Regions from separate parts of the Gilliamella sp. Occ4-3 genome, predicted to be linked through region 1. Evidence: riboswitches for the same ligand, from Rfam matches in the RefSeq annotation. Region 1 holds a riboswitch; the other holds the start of a gene.
What was found. A riboswitch is a leader RNA that binds a small molecule or an ion and turns the genes downstream of it on or off. The one in region 1 is predicted to bind preQ1.

Region 1 (8,776 bases):
CATCGATAAGCAGTAATATTTTTCTTTTGACGAGTCTTCAGTAGCGTGAAAGGTTTTATTTTCTTGCCAATGTTTTTGTACTATGGCTTCTATTTCATCTGGGCGATATTGTTCTTGCATGACGAGTTAATGTCCTATCTATTATTACTAATAAAAATATGCTGCTAATTGTATTGGTTATTGATTCGTTTTACAAACGATATATGAAGTAAGATATTGATTTCTTGTTATGATAAATTTTAAGTTATTGAGCATATCTTATTACTGATATTTAATAAATAACAAAACTTTAATAGGTTAAGGTGAAAGGAGTACAACAAGTTAAATTAATTGCTATTTAAGTGTGATTAAATAGCAATTAAAGATAGGTATCTTAATTATAAAACAATCTAACCGCCATTAAAAACGCTAGTAAAACGTGATAAAAATGATCGTTGTTCTTCTTTAGGAATGTTTTTAAGATTTGCTTGAATCAGTTGATCAAGTTTTTGGGTTTCATCAGCTAAGCCTAATTCATTATAAGCATTACGCATTAAAAGCAATGCTTCTTTAGTTGAATCGGTATCTGGGAACATAATTAACATTTCAGTCACGCGATTAATCACAGCTACATAAGCACCGCGTTTTGTATAGAATTGTGCGACTTTTAACTGATAGCGAGCCAATCTATTTTTCAAAAATACAAGGCGTTTTTGCGCATCGGCTGCATATTGACTGTTTGGAAAACTAGATAGTAGATAAGAAAAGTCCTTAAATGCAGCTGAAGCATAATCAGGATCGCGATCTGAACGATCAACATTAAACCAACCTTGGATCATATTGTCGTCTTGTGCCATATTTGAAATGCCACGCATATAAATAACCCAATCAATATTTGGATGCGTTGGATTCAATTTCAAAAAACGGTCAATTGACGCAATCGCTAACGGTAAGTCAGCTGATTTGTAGTAAGCGTAAATCAAATCAAGTTGAACTTGTTGAGAATAAGGACCAAAAGGATAATTTTTGTCCAAGGACTCTAATATAGTAATACTGGATTTAATATTACCATTTTCAAGCTCAGACTTCGCTTTGTTATGTAGTTCAATCTCGGGTACATTTTCAACATCGGGCTTGGAAGAAGTACAGCCAATTAGCATGCCACTTAAAGCGATAGCTAGCAAAGAGTGTAAACGCAATTTCATTCAGTTTTTGATCCAAATATAATTAAACATTAAAGGCGATGATTAGTATATAATACTCTAAAACATAACAGCTTAAAATAGATAAATTACACATGCATGAGTTAAAATTATCAACTAAAATCGAACAAAGTCAACTAGGAATGCGTTTAGATCAAGCATTATCCGAGCTTTTTCCTGATTATTCACGCTCAAGAATAAAAGATTGGATTATTAATAATAAAGTCACTATCAACGATGTTATCGTTAATAAACCGAAAGAAAAAGTGCTCGGTGGCGAAATAATAACTATCAATGCTGAAATTGAACAAGAAACTTATCATCAACCGGAAGATATAAAGCTTGATATTGTTTACGAGGATGATGACATTTTGGTGATTAATAAACCTTGTGATTTAGTTGTGCATCCTGGCGCCGGTAATCCTGATGGTACGGTATTAAATGCCTTATTGCATTATTATCCTGAGATAGCACGCGTACCCCGCGCAGGTATTGTGCATCGTCTAGATAAAGATACAACAGGGCTAATGGTTGTAGCTAAAACTATTATGGCACAAACACATTTGGTCGAATCACTTCAACTACGCGAAATTACACGCGAATATGAAGCTGTAGTTATGGGGATTATTACCGCAGGAGGAACCGTTGATCAGCCTATCACCCGTCATCCAACCAAACGCACACATATGGCTGTATTCCCAACGGGTAAACCAGCGGTTACCCATTATAGAGTGATGGAAAAATATCGCCTACATACACGTTTGCGATTGCGCTTAGAAACAGGGCGAACTCACCAAATCCGTGTGCACATGGCACATATTGCTCACCCACTAATTGGTGACCCACTCTATGGTGGAAGACCAAGGCCGCCTAAGGGGGCTAGTGAATCCTTCATTCAAACCTTACGCGATTTTAATCGCCAAGCATTACACGCTACCATGTTGCGATTATATCATCCTATAACAGGTGAACAAATGGAATGGCATGCTCCTATTCCTGAAGATATGCAAAATTTAATACAAGCTTTACAAGAAGATACCGAACAGCATAAAGATGAACTAGATTGGTGATAAATATGATTAAATCGATTTACCCATATTGGACAGCCCCAAAAAAAATTCATGCCTTTACTTCAACACGGACTGGTGGCGTTAGTTTAGCGCCATTTGCAAGTTTAAATATGGGAAATCGAACTGGTGATAATTCAGAACATATTGCTGAAAACCGCCGAAGAATTATTCAAGCCGAACAAATACCAAGCGAACCGTATTGGTTAACGCAAACTCACAGCACAACAGTGCTTGATATATCACAAATTGCTTTACAGCCTCCAACAGGTAACATCGATTCTTATCAAACTTTTGAAGCTGATGGATCATATACCAATCAACCTAAGCAAGTTAGTGTGGTGTTAACCGCAGATTGCATGCCTGTACTTTTTTGTACAACAAAAGGTGACGAAGTTGCAGCTGCCCATGCCGGTTGGCGAGGATTATGTAATGGTATATTAGAAGAAACAATCAAAAAATTTTCAAGCTCACCATCAAACATCATTGCTTGGATGGGACCAGCCATTAGTGTCAAAAAATTTGAGGTAGGTATTGAAGTCAAACAACAATTTGAAAAAGTCGATCCAAAAGCACAAGAAGCGTTTAAATTGATCAACCCAACTGAACAAAAATACCTAGCAGACCTATATCTAATTGCCAAACAACGTTTACAAGCAGTAGGAGTAACGCAAATTTTTGGTGGTGATTATTGTACTTATACTGAACAAGATGAATTCTTCTCTTATCGACGTGAAAATAGAACTGGTAGAATGGCATCAATGATCTGGTTTGAATAAAAGAGTTTTTTTAAGCTAAAAACCTTCAATTTTTAGCTGCTTTGTAAAATATTTATAGTATAAAGATCTGCGGTAAATGTTAATATATAAAATTATAATATTTAAACCGCCATAAGATCTGAAGGCTTTCTATTGTTCAATTGTTATTTTATTTCGCTAACAAAAGAAGGTAATTCCCAAGCCCCACCGTCAAAACCTAAGCATTCACCAGTACTTATATTAGAGGAAAGCATAAATTTATGTCCATTCCAAGTCCAGCTAGATTTTTCTAAACAATCTCCCTCACCTCTTAGCTTAGCTATACTGGATATTGTTCCATTTTTGTATGTATTGCCCTCATTATTTATAAATTTTATATTTTTATTACTTAGTTTAGCAGTGTTAGAAATTATCCAATAGGCGTTACCTGAGTTATATGCGCTAAACCAACACCTAGTTTCAAGTAAATCGTGGTTATTATCTAATTTAATTAACCGAAATCTTTTATCATATCCTTGTGTTTCATCATAATAAGGATCTTCTAAATCATAAGCATCACATTTAGCTTCATGTATATAGCGTTTTTTGAATTGAGGGAATATTTTAATTACTTCATTGGTATTAAGTTTTTGACTTTGTTCTGGAGCAATTACTTTACCTTTTTTTATAGTTGGTACAGGTATTGGTGCATAAACGTTTGATTCATTTTTATTACCATGTGCTATAACTGCGCCAGTTGTACCAACCCGTCCTTGTTTTTTGTCCATTGTTAACATGACATCATAAAATCCGCCATTGGTATAAGATGATTGACTTCTATTGTTACGGAATATAACTTTTTCATTTTTTGTAAATGCTTGAATAATTTTTGTAGCTTGGAATTGTGACAACTGATAAATATTATTTTGTATTTCTTTTAATTCGCCTAAATACTCTTGATTAATGAATGCAGCCAATGAATTATCTAATTGTTGAGTGTTTTTAATTTCAATATCTTCTTCATCTTCTTCTTTGTTATTTTTTGTTCTAACATAAATTTCAACTGGCTGATTGGCCCCCGCTTTTCGCTGGAATAAAATTGACGATTTTATCACTCCTGTATCAGATATATCACTATATTCTATAACACGACAAGTTAAAGTATTATCACAAACTATATCCCAAGCTATAACTGGAGTTGTAAACAAAGTTAGCAATAAACAATAGCAAAAACGCATGACAGTTAATTCCATATAAATAATTTATATGAGGTTATTATAGATTAAACAATTATTCAATTAAAATTAATAAAACTTCTTGATTTTATGAATATTTAATTAGTTCTCTTTAGTACTAATTTATCATTCTATATTGGCAAACTTGTGGCTTTGCACACTCAAAAGCCATTTATTATTCAGTCGATTTTGGTTGATTTTTCCTAACAACTCTATCGTTTCAAACATATTAAATGCACCATCTTTTTCACAAGGAGATAGATAATAGCGTTTGGCTTGAATATGAGTTTCGATATATTGGCAAAAAGGAATAAAATCGCAGTGATTTTCGGCTACTATGCGTACTTCATTTGCTATTGGTTGTACTATTTTTTGATAGCGTGACTGATAACAAAATTTAGGGCTTAGCGCAATATAATCAATAAGCGGATCGACTTTACCAAGACCGTTGCTTTCAATGGCGATGAAATAACCAGCTTTTTTGAGTGGCAAAAGCAATTCAGGTAACGCTTTAACCATTGTCGGTTCGCCACCTGTAATAATAATATTTTTGCTTTTATATTCGCTCACTTTAGTCATTAAAGCATCTAACGTGAATCGAGTAAATTTTCGAAAATTAGTGTCACACCAGGCGCAATTTAAATTGCATCCTGCAAAACGAATAAAAACAGCAGGCATGCCAGTATTATAACCTTCGCCTTGTAAGGATTCGAAGATTTCAACAATACGAAATTCAATCATCATTAACTCCGATGATATTCACAATATGAAGTTGGCGTTTCCCATAGTTTGATCATCGAAACAGGCAAATATTGCGATAAGCAATCAAAAATAAATTTGCTCATTCCTTCTGCGGTGGTTCTACATGGAAAGGCAAAAATTTTACGATCCATTTCTTGTAGTAACGACGCGATACGGCACTCATTAGGGTTATGTTGATTGTAAAGATAGGCGTGATCTAACGGATCGACAATATGTTGTTTAACTATTAGCTTTAAATCGGCATAATCCATGACCATATCTTGGCTTGAGCCGTTATCAATAAGCTCTCCGCTAATTTCAACTAATAGGCGATAAGTGTGGCCGTGCAGATTATGACACTTTTTATTGTGCCCATCTAACATGTGACAAGCATCAAATTGAAACTCTTTGGCTATTTTGAACATTTTATATTCCTAGTTTTTTTTCGTGGGATGGGTTGCGAACCACGGTTAGCGAACCTAACAAAATAAAGGTAACAATATAAGGGATAAAAGTGAATTTGTCATCTTACCAGTATATCTTAAAACGAAATTTAGATGTAATTGCTTGAATTGCAAACAGCTTTATTTTTATGTCAATTAATTCTTACATATTTGATAATCTTGTTGTATAAATTTTGTAAAAAATATTTTAACTTAGCTCTTGAAATTTAGGTTGCAACACTCATTTAGATCACATGCAAATGGATTAAATGTGTTAAGCGTTTAATCCAAATTTATTGCTCAGGAGATAAACACTATGAGGTTAGATAAACTAACAAATAAGTTTCAACAAGCTTTAGCTGATGCGCAGTCAATGGCATTAGGTAAAGACAATCAATATATAGAGCCTGTGCATGTCCTATCAGCCATGCTTAATCAAGAAGGGAGTAGTGTAATGCCTTTATTGATTGCAGCAGGTGCAAATATTGTTAATTTACAACAAGAATTAGCTCAAGCTATTGACCGATTACCCCAAGTTCAAGGTGTGGGTGGAGATGTTATTCCATCGCAAGATTTTGTTCGAGTATTAAATCTTTGCGATAAATTATCCCAAAAGAACGGTGATAGCTATATTTCATCAGAACTCTTTATATTAGCCGCTTTAGAAGATAAGGGCAGTTTAGGCGATCTTCTTAAAAGATCAGGTGTTAATAAAGATAAATTTAGCCAAGCAGTTAATCAAGTAAGAGGTAGCGATAACGTGAACGATCCTAATGCAGAAGATCAACGCGGTGCACTTAAAAAATACACCATTGATTTAACTCAACGAGCAGAACAAGGTAAGCTTGATCCTGTTATTGGTCGTGATGAAGAAATCCGTCGAACTATTCAGGTATTACAACGTCGTACTAAAAATAATCCAGTATTAATTGGGGAACCAGGTGTAGGGAAAACTGCTATTGTAGAAGGATTAGCACAACGTATTGTTAACCGTGAAGTCCCTGAAGGATTACGACATAAACGCGTTTTATCATTAGACATGGGGGCATTAATTGCTGGTGCCAAATATCGAGGGGAATTTGAAGAACGCCTAAAAGCCGTGCTTAAAGACTTAGCAAAAGAAGAAGGTCGCATTATATTATTTATTGACGAAATCCATACCATGGTTGGCGCAGGAAAAAGCGATGGAGCAATGGATGCTGGTAATATGTTAAAACCCGCATTAGCTCGTGGTGAATTACACTGCGTGGGAGCAACAACGCTTGATGAATACCGTCAATATATTGAAAAAGATCCTGCGTTAGAGCGTCGTTTCCAAAAAGTGTATGTTGCCGAACCAACAGTTGAAGATACTATCGCTATTTTGCGTGGTTTAAAAGAACGTTATGAACTGCATCACCATGTGCAAATAACCGATCCGGCAATCGTAGCTGCGGCTACATTATCGCATCGTTATATTTCTGATCGCATGTTACCTGACAAAGCGATTGATTTAATTGACGAGGCCGCATCAAGTATTCGTATGCAAATGGATTCAAAACCAGAATCTTTAGATCGACTTGAAAGGCGCATAATTCAACTTAAACTTGAACAACAAGCGCTTAAAAAAGAATCTGATGATGCGAGTAAAAAGCGACTACAAATGTTAAATGATGAACTTTCTGAAAAAGAAAAGGAATATGCTTCACTTGAAGAAGAGTGGAAGTCAGAAAAGGCAGCTGTTTCGGGGACTCAAAACATCAAAGCAGAACTAGAAAAGGCACGTACTGAGATAGAGCAAGCTCGTCGAGCTGGCGACTTGAACAAAATGTCAGAATTACAATATGGCAAAATTCCAGAGCTCGAAAAGAAACTTGCTTCAGCAACGCAGTTAGAAGGCAAAACCATGAAGTTATTGCGTAACAAAGTGACCGATAACGAAATTGCAGAAGTATTATCTAAAGCGACAGGTATTCCAGTTTCTAGAATGCTTGAGAGCGAAAAAGATAAACTATTGCACATGGAAGATGCCTTACATAAACGTGTAATAGGTCAAAATGAAGCAGTATTAGCGGTTGCAAATGCGATTCGACGTAGCCGAGCAGGGCTTTCAGATCCAAATAAACCGATTGGATCATTCCTATTCTTAGGACCAACTGGTGTCGGTAAAACCGAGCTTTGCAAATCATTGGCTAATTTTATGTTTGACAGCGAAGATGCTATGGTGCGTATAGATATGTCAGAGTTTATGGAAAAACACTCCGTTGCTCGCTTAATTGGTGCACCTCCAGGTTATGTTGGGTATGAAGAAGGGGGGTATTTAACCGAAGCAGTTAGACGACGACCATACTCAGTAATTTTACTTGATGAAGTCGAAAAAGCACACCCAGATGTCTTTAATATCTTACTGCAAGTATTGGATGATGGGCGCTTAACAGATGGTCAAGGTCGCACAGTTGATTTTCGTAACACTGTCATAATTATGACATCAAACTTAGGTTCTGACCTAATCCGAGGTCAAGTTGAACTAAGTTATGACGAAATAAAATCTCTAGTGATGACGGTTGTAACCAAACACTTTAGACCAGAATTTATCAATCGTATTGACGAAACCGTGGTATTCCACCCATTAGGTCAAGAAAACATTAAAGCGATTGCAAAAATTCAGTTAGCACACGTTGAAAAACGTTTAGAAGAACGTGGTTACCAATTGGATATTTCGGATGCGGCACTTGAACATTTAGCTAAGGTTGGCTTTGACCCAATTTATGGAGCAAGACCGTTAAAACGATCGATCCAACAAGAGATCGAAAACCCATTGGCACAACAAATACTGTCAGGTAAATTAGTCTCGGGTAAAACTATTCATCTAGATTTAGTTGGCGGCAACATCGAAGCTCAACAGTAATAAAACTTCAAAAGACAAACCGACCTTTATGGTCGGTTTTTTATGCTTGATACAATTTAGTTTACCTATAGTACTTAGAATTTAATCAGACAAACATTATTTACGCAAAATGGATGTCTGATGAATAAAATAACAACACAAACCCGAACCCAACTAAACAACTCATTTTATACTTTAACATATAGTTACCTGAAACTTTTTGACAAAATTTTTTTAAAACCGTTTTCAAGGTTTTGCAACCAAAGCTCAATCAAACTAGCTTTTTGTTAGTTGTTAAAAGTAACAACTTTAACTATTTTGTCTAGGGTTTTTGCCATTAAGTAATTCTAATTTTATACAGCACAATAATAACTTTTTTTTTATTATAAAATTACCTTAGAACACGTTATATTATCGCCTTAAATAAAAAAGGAAAGATTAAACATGAAGAATTTATTAAAAAAATTATTTATTTTCGGTTGTTTAAGCTTGCCAATGGCAAGTTA
Region 2 (8,776 bases), on a different contig from region 1:
TCGCTTGATGACGGAACTATCATTTCAATATTAGCAAGCGTATCACCTGCATTAGGTAAATGAATTGGCGTCATCACTGAGTTATTATTTTGTGGAGTGAGAACTTGACCGTCCGATAACTTAATACTTATTAAATCATCAGTTGTAGTTAATTTAGTGACGCCACCATCAAGCGTCAAATACGGCGCAGAGCCGTTAATAACCTGTGAGGTCCGAGCTAACAACGCCTGCGAACTCACTGAATATGGCAATAACAACAATGGTGCAAAAACTATGGCTAATTTGGATAACAAGTTGGAAATCGACGGCAATCTTGGCGATTTCGCTAGATTTGATAATAAAAAGCAAAATGGAGTTTGTTTTTGATTACGGTAAAACTTAAATAGATTTAAGGTATAGCACTGCCAATGCCTGTTATTATTATAGCACACAATATCTAACCTCCTGTTAATTTGTGTTTTATTTTTATAATTGTTTATTTTTTAATGAGCTGCGTTTTGCCATAAAATAATCAAAATTATAGCTAACTAAATACTAAAGCGCCAGTTTTTGGCAAAATTTTCTAAAAACCTAGCACAGAATGCAGAATGAAGCCTTCGGCAGCCCGACGCAGGATAAAAGGCTATATTGACCTTTGAGTGTTGTGAAATATTAGTGTATTTTTCAATATTAAACATAAAACTCATCAAAAAAATAAATGAGTTTATGTTTATTTAGGTGAGTAACTAAAATTTAGATTTTAATGATTAATTGTTTTTAGGCATTGCAACTAACTTTTTTAGGATAAAATTGAGAATGACACCATAAAGTGGCAAAAAGAATAATCCGCAAATTAGAATTTTAAAACTATAGTCCATTAACGAAATTTCGATCCAATGATTTGCCATAAATTCATCGTTACTTTGATAAAATGCGATAGCAAAAAAAACAATAGTATCAATACCATTACCAAATATTGCTGATGCTGTTGGGGCAACCCACCATGATTTGTTTTTTCTTAAATAGTTAAAAACAGTAATATCCATTAGTTGTCCAACTAAATAAGCGGCAAAACTAGCCAATGCAATTCGAAATACGAAGCTATTAAATTCCGTCAATGCTAATAATCCAACCCAATGGGTTTCAAAAAATAGTACCGAAATCAGGTATGAAAATAACAATGCAGGAATCATTACAACAAAAATGATTTTTCTGGCTAAACTAGCACCATAAATTCGAATGGTCAGATCGGTAGTTAAAAAGATAAACGGAAAAGTGAATGCCCCCCAAGTTGTTTGAAAACCAAAAATTTCGAATGGGATTTGGACTAAATAATTGCTTGAAGCAATAACCAATATGTGAAAAAAAGCCAACCAGTAAAGCGCTTTTTGCTTTTGTTTACGGGTAAAACTTTTTTCTATCGATTCTGATTGAACATTTAAGTACATCTTTTTTCCTTTTTAATGGGGGTGAGAGAACCCAATGATGAATGAATTTATTTAGCTTGAGCCATATATTCTTGTAGGCCCTTATTGCGCAATAAACAACTTGGACACTTACCACATCCCCCTTCAACACCGTAATAACAGGTATGGGTATGTTTTTGGACATAATCAAGATAACCTAGTTTATCAGCCATTTCCCACGTTTGCGCTTTTGTCAAATACATCAGTGGCGTGATGAGATTAAACGCATAGTCCATAGCTAAATTCATTGATACATTCATTGATTTAATAAAGACATCACGGCAATCTGGATAACCACTAAAATCGGTTTCACAAACTCCAATAATAATGTCAGAAATTCCTTGTTGCTTAGCATGACAGCCAGCCAAAAGTAAAAAAAGCATATTACGCCCATCAACGAAGGTATTGGGGTAATCGCCATCTTGAGCGGCTTTAATTTCTTGAGCGTCATCAATCAACGCATTATTTGTAGTTTGTTTGATAACTGAAGTATCAATAAAAGTTTGCTTAATACCAAGATCATCAGCGATCCATTTGGCTTTTTCAAGCTCTATTACGTGACGTTGACCGTAGTGAAAACTGATTGCCTGAACATTTTCACGTCCATAATCAGCAATGGCTTGCAGTAAGCAAGTAGTTGAGTCTTGCCCACCAGAAAATATAACTAGTGCTTTACGAGTTTGCATTAATGTTCCTGTTAAGACAGATTAAATTAGCGATTATCCACTTTTTCTGGATACATGTCGTGATTGGCTAATCGATTAGCCGCAACTTGTTCCCAATGAGTACCCGATTTGCCATAATTGGCATAAGGATCAATCGAAATGCCGCCACGAGGTGTAAATTTTCCCCAGACTTCGATATATTTAGGATCCATTAATTTAATAAGATCTTTCATAATGATATTAATACAATCTTCGTGGTAATCGCCATGATTCCGAAAGCTGAACAGATAGAGTTTTAACGATTTACTTTCGACCATTTTAATATTGGGTACGTACGAAATATAAATTGTCGCAAAATCAGGTTGCCCCGTGATAGGACAAAGACTAGTAAACTCTGGGCAATTAAATTTAACAAAATAATCGTTATTCGGGTGTTTATTATCGAACGTTTCGAGTATTTCAGGGCAATAGGTTGTTGGATAGCGAACAGACTGATCGCCTAGTAGTGTAATTTTACTCATTATTTTTCCTTAGTTTTTTAGCGTGGGAGGTTCACGAACCACGTAACAAGGCGCACACCATACTCTTTTTGCTTTAAAAAGTCTAGTATGACAATAGATTTATAAAAAATGTAAAACTAACACCGTCAACAATAACTATTGATGGTGTTAATAATAAAATATCGTTGAAGAGCAAATAAATCAAGAATCGGGAAATACTCTGCCTGATATCGTTTATTTCGCTCCCAATTCTTTATAAAAATCAGATAATTTAGTTTTAGCTTCATTAAGTTCTTTTTCAGCATCAGCTAATTTTGTTTGTTGTTTGACAATTTTCTGTTCATTATCTTTATCTTTCGCTTTCGCTTTTGATTTTGATTTTGCTTGTTCTAATTCTTTAGTTCTTTCAGCCACTTTATTTGATTTTTCGTTAATCTCTTTTTTATATTTGGCTTCTAAATCATCATTTGAACAATGCTTATTTAAGTTACGTAATGCTTTTTCAAGCCCTTGGATTTGATGAGAATTATTATTTTTTTTAGCATAATCAATCTGTTTTTCAATAGCCTGTTTTTTGCTTTCACACGTAAGTCCCTTTAGTTGTTCATTTGAAGCATAAGCACCAAATGATAATGAGATAGCTAACGTAATGACACTCAATTTACTTACTAACCGAATTACTGATTTCATACGAATTTTTCCTTAATTTTATTTTCTTAATTGAACACAATTGACTTTATGATCTTTACCTTTAGTTAGAATAAGGTTCGCTCGTTCTTTTGTAGGTAAAATATTTTCAACTAAATTTAATTCATTAATTTCTCGCCAAATACGATTGGCAATATTTGTAGCTTCATGTTCTGGAAGTTTTGAGTAGTGATTAAAATAAGAGTTAGGATCGCTAAATGCACCCTCCCTAAATTTTAAAAACCGATTTACATACCAATCATGTAATAATGACACATCAGCATCAACATAAATTGAAAAATCGACATAATCCGAAACAAAAACACGATTATTCGCTTGTGGATAATTCAGCGTACTTTGCAGTACATTCAAACCTTCAAGAATCAAAATGTCAGGACTATCAATAACGATTTCTTCATCTTCGACAATATCATAAACTAAATGAGAATAAACGGGTGCTTTAACTTGTGCCTGCCCTGATTTTATATCAGCAACAAAATTAAGCAATTTTTTTATATCGTAAGACTGAGGAAACCCTTTTTTATTCATTATTCCATGTTCTTCAAGATATCTATTTGGATATAAAAAACCATCAGTTGTTACCAAAGATACTTTGCGGTGTTCAGGCCAACGGGTTAATAATGCTTGTAGTACTCTAGCGGTAGTACTTTTACCTACAGCAACACTGCCTGCAATGCCAATAATGTAAGGTGTTTTTTGACTTTTACCTAAGAATTTAGATAAAACAGCTTGCCGATTAAAATTATTGCTGATGTAATAATTAAGTAATCTAGATAAAGGTAGATAAATTTCACTCACTTCATCCATGGATAAATCTTCATTAATACCTTGTAACGAAACTAATTCTTCTGCTGTTAAAGTCATTGGTACCGTATTACGTAAGCTAGCCCATTCTTGACGATTGAATTTCAGATAAGGGCTTAAGTGATTTTTCATTTTATTGTTCTCTAATTCGGTCTAACAAATTTATTCGGCTCAGATTATACATAAATTTATTTTTTTACAATCTTAAATTAGCATGACGTCTTCATCATAGCTATATTTTGGACTTACTGATAAAATACGTTTGTAAAATGATTAACCCTAATATTAGACAGAGATTTTATGTTAAAAAATAAATCAAAACAGAAAGCTAAAAAAAGCCGTCAAGAGATTAATGAAGAATCTCGGGAACTGAAGCGTAAACGCAAACACAAAGGTTTACCAAGTGGCTCTCGCTTTAATAAACTAAATAATAATAAAAATAAAAATTCGACAAAAACAACCAAAGATCCAAGAGTGGGGAGCAAAAAACCTATTTCTTTAATTGTCGAAGATTCTAACAATATAGAAAAACCTGTTAAACAATCTAAAACAATTAAAACGATTTTATCACCTCAACAAGAATTAGAACAATTAGAGAACGATCCAAAATTAGATATGTTACTTGATCTAGTCGAGCAAAAAGCCAAACTCACTAAAGATCAACAAATTTATCTTGATAGCAAATTGAATCGTATCGATGAACTGATGCAAGAGCTTGGTTATACTGATGACGACTTTGATGATTTTGATGAATTAGACGAAAAGAAAGAAGATATTGTTAGTTTATTAAAACGAAACTAATAATAGGAAAATATAATTAGCAATCGTGATAGTATGTGTCTTGATATGAGTAGGAATATCATCCAAAAGTAATATTCCTACTGATAATTTAAACTTAGAATCCATTACTTTTATTCAGTCAATTAATAATTAAAAGTGAGCAATTCATAGTGCCAATATTAATTATGTTAAGTTTATATTTTGGGTTATTGATTTGCACATTGTTATATTTAAATAAAACTAATCGAATCAAAATTAAAACCAAAATCAAGAACCAACAAAAAGCAATAGTAAAAACTCATAAAAATAACAACACTAAAGATAGACATAAGCGGAAGTAAAAAGCATGACTGATACGCAATTATGGGATCAAGCGTTAATTGAAAAATATAATTATTCTGGCCCAAGATATACCTCTTACCCTACTGCACTTGAATTTAACGAAAAATTTAATGAGCAAGAATTTTTATCGGCGGCAACTCGTTATCCCACAAAACCGTTATCGCTTTATGTGCATATTCCGTTTTGTCATAAGCTTTGTTATTTTTGTGGTTGTAATAAGCTTATTACTCGCCAAACACAAAAAGTTACCAAATACCTTGACATTTTAGATATTGAAATTGCCGAACGCGCAAAATTATTTAAACATCGCACGGTAACACAAATGCACTGGGGTGGTGGTACACCAACTTTTTTAAACGATGCTGAAATTACTCGATTGATTACCTCGTTAAAAAAGCATTTTAATTTTGTTGCTAATGCCGAACTATCCATCGAAATTGATCCGCGTGAAATAACACCACAAACAATTGACCATTTAGCAAGTGTTGGTTTTAATAGGCTAAGTATGGGAATTCAAGATTTTAATCACGAAATCCAAAGCCTAATTAATCGTGAACAAGATGAAACATTAATACGGTCTCTTATTAATCAAGCACGTAAAAATAATTTTCACTCAATTAGTTTAGATTTAATTTATGGTCTACCAAAACAAACCATTGAAAGTTTTGCCGAAACGCTCAATAAAGTGATTGATATTTCTCCCGATCGTTTAAGTGTATTTAATTATGCCCACTTACCAAGCCGTTTTGCTGCCCAACGTAAAATTAAAGATGATGATTTGCCTAATGCCAATCAAAAATTGCAGATTCTACAAACTAGCATTAAAAAGTTAACCGAAGCTGGTTATCACTTTATCGGTATGGATCATTTTGCTAAGCCCTCTGATGAATTAGCTATTGCTCAACAAGAAAATAAATTGCATCGTAATTTTCAGGGGTATACAACTCAAGGCGATGCTGATTTACTTGGACTTGGTGTGTCGGCCATTAGTATGTTAGGTGATAGTTATGCGCAAAATCAGAAAGATCTAAAAATCTATCAAACTCAGGTTGAGCAAAAAGGACATGGATTATGGAAAGGATTCACCTTAAATCGTGACGATAAGATTCGTCGTGATGTGATAAAACAGCTTATCTGCCATTTTCATTTAGATAAAAATGTTATTGAACAACAATACCAAATTCAATTTGATGATTATTTTGCTGAAGATTTAAAATTACTGGCGCCATTTCAAAAAGATGGATTAGTGACAATCAATAACAATATAATCGAAGTCCAACCTAAAGGACATTTATTGATACGCAATATTTGTATGTGCTTTGATATTTATATGCGAAAAATGGCAAGGCAGCAGCAGTTTTCTAGGGTTATTTAATTTGAAGTCGTTTGTCAAATTGCCGTAAACAATATGAGTAATTCCTACAAAGTAAATATTATGATAATATTTATTCTAATTTAATAAAAAATAATAAATAAATTATTTATTTTATTGTGATTAAAGGTTAGCTTTTAAATTCACAATTTTAGCCTTAGACATGAAATTTTTATTTTTAATAAGGAGTATATTGATAAAATGGCATTGATGAATAAATTAGTAGAAGTATTTCCAACTCGCCCTTTAAAAGTCATGAATTTAAAGCAAGAAGGCTCAATGCATCAAATAAGAAGATTACTTGCAGCAATAATTCTCTTTGCGTTAGCTTTATTTATGGCCATAAGAAATTATCCTGGATTAATTGATGATTATAAAATATCACAGAATCCTGTTGTGGTTGACTATGATGTAGAAGGAACATGTCGTGCAAGACGTATTGTTGATAACTGTTCAGTAAAAATTACCACTGATACAGGACAAGTTATTAAGCGTGATTATACTTTCATTGGGGGGAAAAAAGGAAATTATCAAGTTGTAACTGTCGCTTCGGCCGATGATCCATCACTAGTAACAATCAATTTAGCTATTGATAATATGCGGACTGTATTTTTGACTACTACTGTTCTTATTCTTTTGTTGTTGTTGGTTACATGGATGAGTTTAGGATGTTTCTTAAGAACACATAAAATGATAAAAGTTATCAAGGAAATTAACGGGCAAAAATTAACACCTGTTATTGTACCAGTTAAACTAGTCTCTTATGGTAAAATAATAACTGCCTTATATCGTGCAAGCAATGCACAAGGAATAAATGCTAAATATGCAGCCAATTTTAATAAAGACTCAAACGGTGGACCAATCATTATAGGTGATAAGATTAGAAATAAATGTAATGTGTTGGCCGTAGTTGGAGAAAGCAACTCTGTTCCTATTCTTCTTGACCAAGAATTTATGCGCTGTGATTTTACCTATAATGAAATGCAGGCATTAAAAGAAGCTCTCTCTTAATCCAGATATGATATCAAGAATAGTGAAATCAGTTTGTTTTTAAATATTTAAATTTTGTACCTAGGGCGATAACATCGCCCTATTTTTTTAAACAAAATAAATAGCACTTATTAATGGCTTGCTAGATAAACCTTAAATTTCGTCGTTTGGGCAATCACTTCAACGCTTTTGAATGTTTCATCTAAAATGGTTTGATACGGTAAAAATGAATTTGCCACAATGCACAAATAACCATTTAATTTTAGGTGTTTTTTTGCTTCTTTGATTAACGTATTAACGGCCGTGTAATCAGTTTGTTTACCATCATGAAAAGGTGGATTCGAAACAATAAGATGATATTTATCATTTAGATTTGAAAAAACGTCACTCGCTACTACTGTGGCATTAACATGATTACGGTTTAACGTGGCTTTACTTGATTCAATTGCTGCACAGCTTACATCAGATAACGTTAGTGCTATATCAGGGTTTAATTTACCTAGCACCGTGGACAAAATGCCCGAACCACATCCCACATCTAATACATTACCTTTAATAATATCAGTACGATCCATCAATGCATTTAACAGTAATTCACTACCAGCATCTAACCCTTTTTGGCTAAAAACACCAGGTAAACTTTTGATTTCAATATTCTGATTTTCAATAGTTAAATGATAACTTAACCACCATTCATCAAGATCAAATGCTAAACGGCTATCTGCCTGAAAATGATATAAACCACAACGTCTTGCGCTATCGATTTTTTGAATTGTACCAAAATCACTCAATAAAGCTTCCACGCTTTTTACACCTGTTCTATTTTCACCTATGATAAAAATATCACTGTCTTTTGGCATATTATGTAATAAATAAGAAAGTTGAAATTGTGCTTCGTTTTTAGTTTTTGGCCAATAGTAAATCAACGTATTCATTCCAACGTAAAAATCCGCTTCGGGCAATAATGAAAAATAGGTGTGATTGCCTCGTGCACTAGCTTTTAGACGTAAATAAGTATGAAATTGTGTGCAATGAATCTTAACTTGATTTGCCGACATAATAGATGGATAACTATCCTGAATATCACCAGCTATCAACACATTTTTATCGTTAAAAAATGTTTGGTGACGCTCAAGTACTTGACTTGCTGGAGTAAAAGCAGATGTTGCC

Region 2: another riboswitch for preQ1. It lies ahead of queF (preQ(1) synthase); the one in region 1 lies ahead of queD (6-carboxytetrahydropterin synthase QueD).

The regions. Positions count from the first base shown of each region.
Region 1 is NZ_LZHR01000118.1:12,276-21,051, forward strand. Features, by position in the region: gene leuS (leucine--tRNA ligase) at 1-120, opposite strand, end outside; partial or broken gene bamD (outer membrane protein assembly factor BamD) at 462-1,184, opposite strand; gene rluD (23S rRNA pseudouridine(1911/1915/1917) synthase RluD) at 1,277-2,251, shown strand; gene pgeF (peptidoglycan editing factor PgeF) at 2,257-3,027, shown strand; gene A9G44_RS12030 (DUF1176 domain-containing protein) at 3,171-4,238, opposite strand; gene A9G44_RS12035 (7-carboxy-7-deazaguanine synthase QueE) at 4,347-4,961, opposite strand; gene queD (6-carboxytetrahydropterin synthase QueD) at 4,964-5,386, opposite strand; PreQ1 riboswitch class I at 5,390-5,435, opposite strand; gene clpB (ATP-dependent chaperone ClpB) at 5,721-8,291, shown strand; partial or broken gene A9G44_RS12050 (transporter substrate-binding domain-containing protein) at 8,715-8,776, shown strand, end outside.
Region 2 is NZ_LZHR01000003.1:63,842-72,617, forward strand. Features, by position in the region: gene A9G44_RS00410 (hypothetical protein) at 1-293, opposite strand, end outside; gene A9G44_RS00415 (7-cyano-7-deazaguanine/7-aminomethyl-7-deazaguanine transporter) at 747-1,427, opposite strand; gene queC (7-cyano-7-deazaguanine synthase QueC) at 1,475-2,131, opposite strand; gene queF (preQ(1) synthase) at 2,158-2,631, opposite strand; PreQ1 riboswitch class I at 2,635-2,679, opposite strand; gene A9G44_RS00430 (DUF1090 domain-containing protein) at 2,845-3,300, opposite strand; gene coaA (type I pantothenate kinase) at 3,319-4,254, opposite strand; gene yihI (Der GTPase-activating protein YihI) at 4,423-4,923, shown strand; gene hemN (oxygen-independent coproporphyrinogen III oxidase) at 5,249-6,619, shown strand; gene A9G44_RS00450 (hypothetical protein) at 6,818-7,627, shown strand; gene rsmC (16S rRNA (guanine(1207)-N(2))-methyltransferase RsmC) at 7,738-8,776, opposite strand, start outside.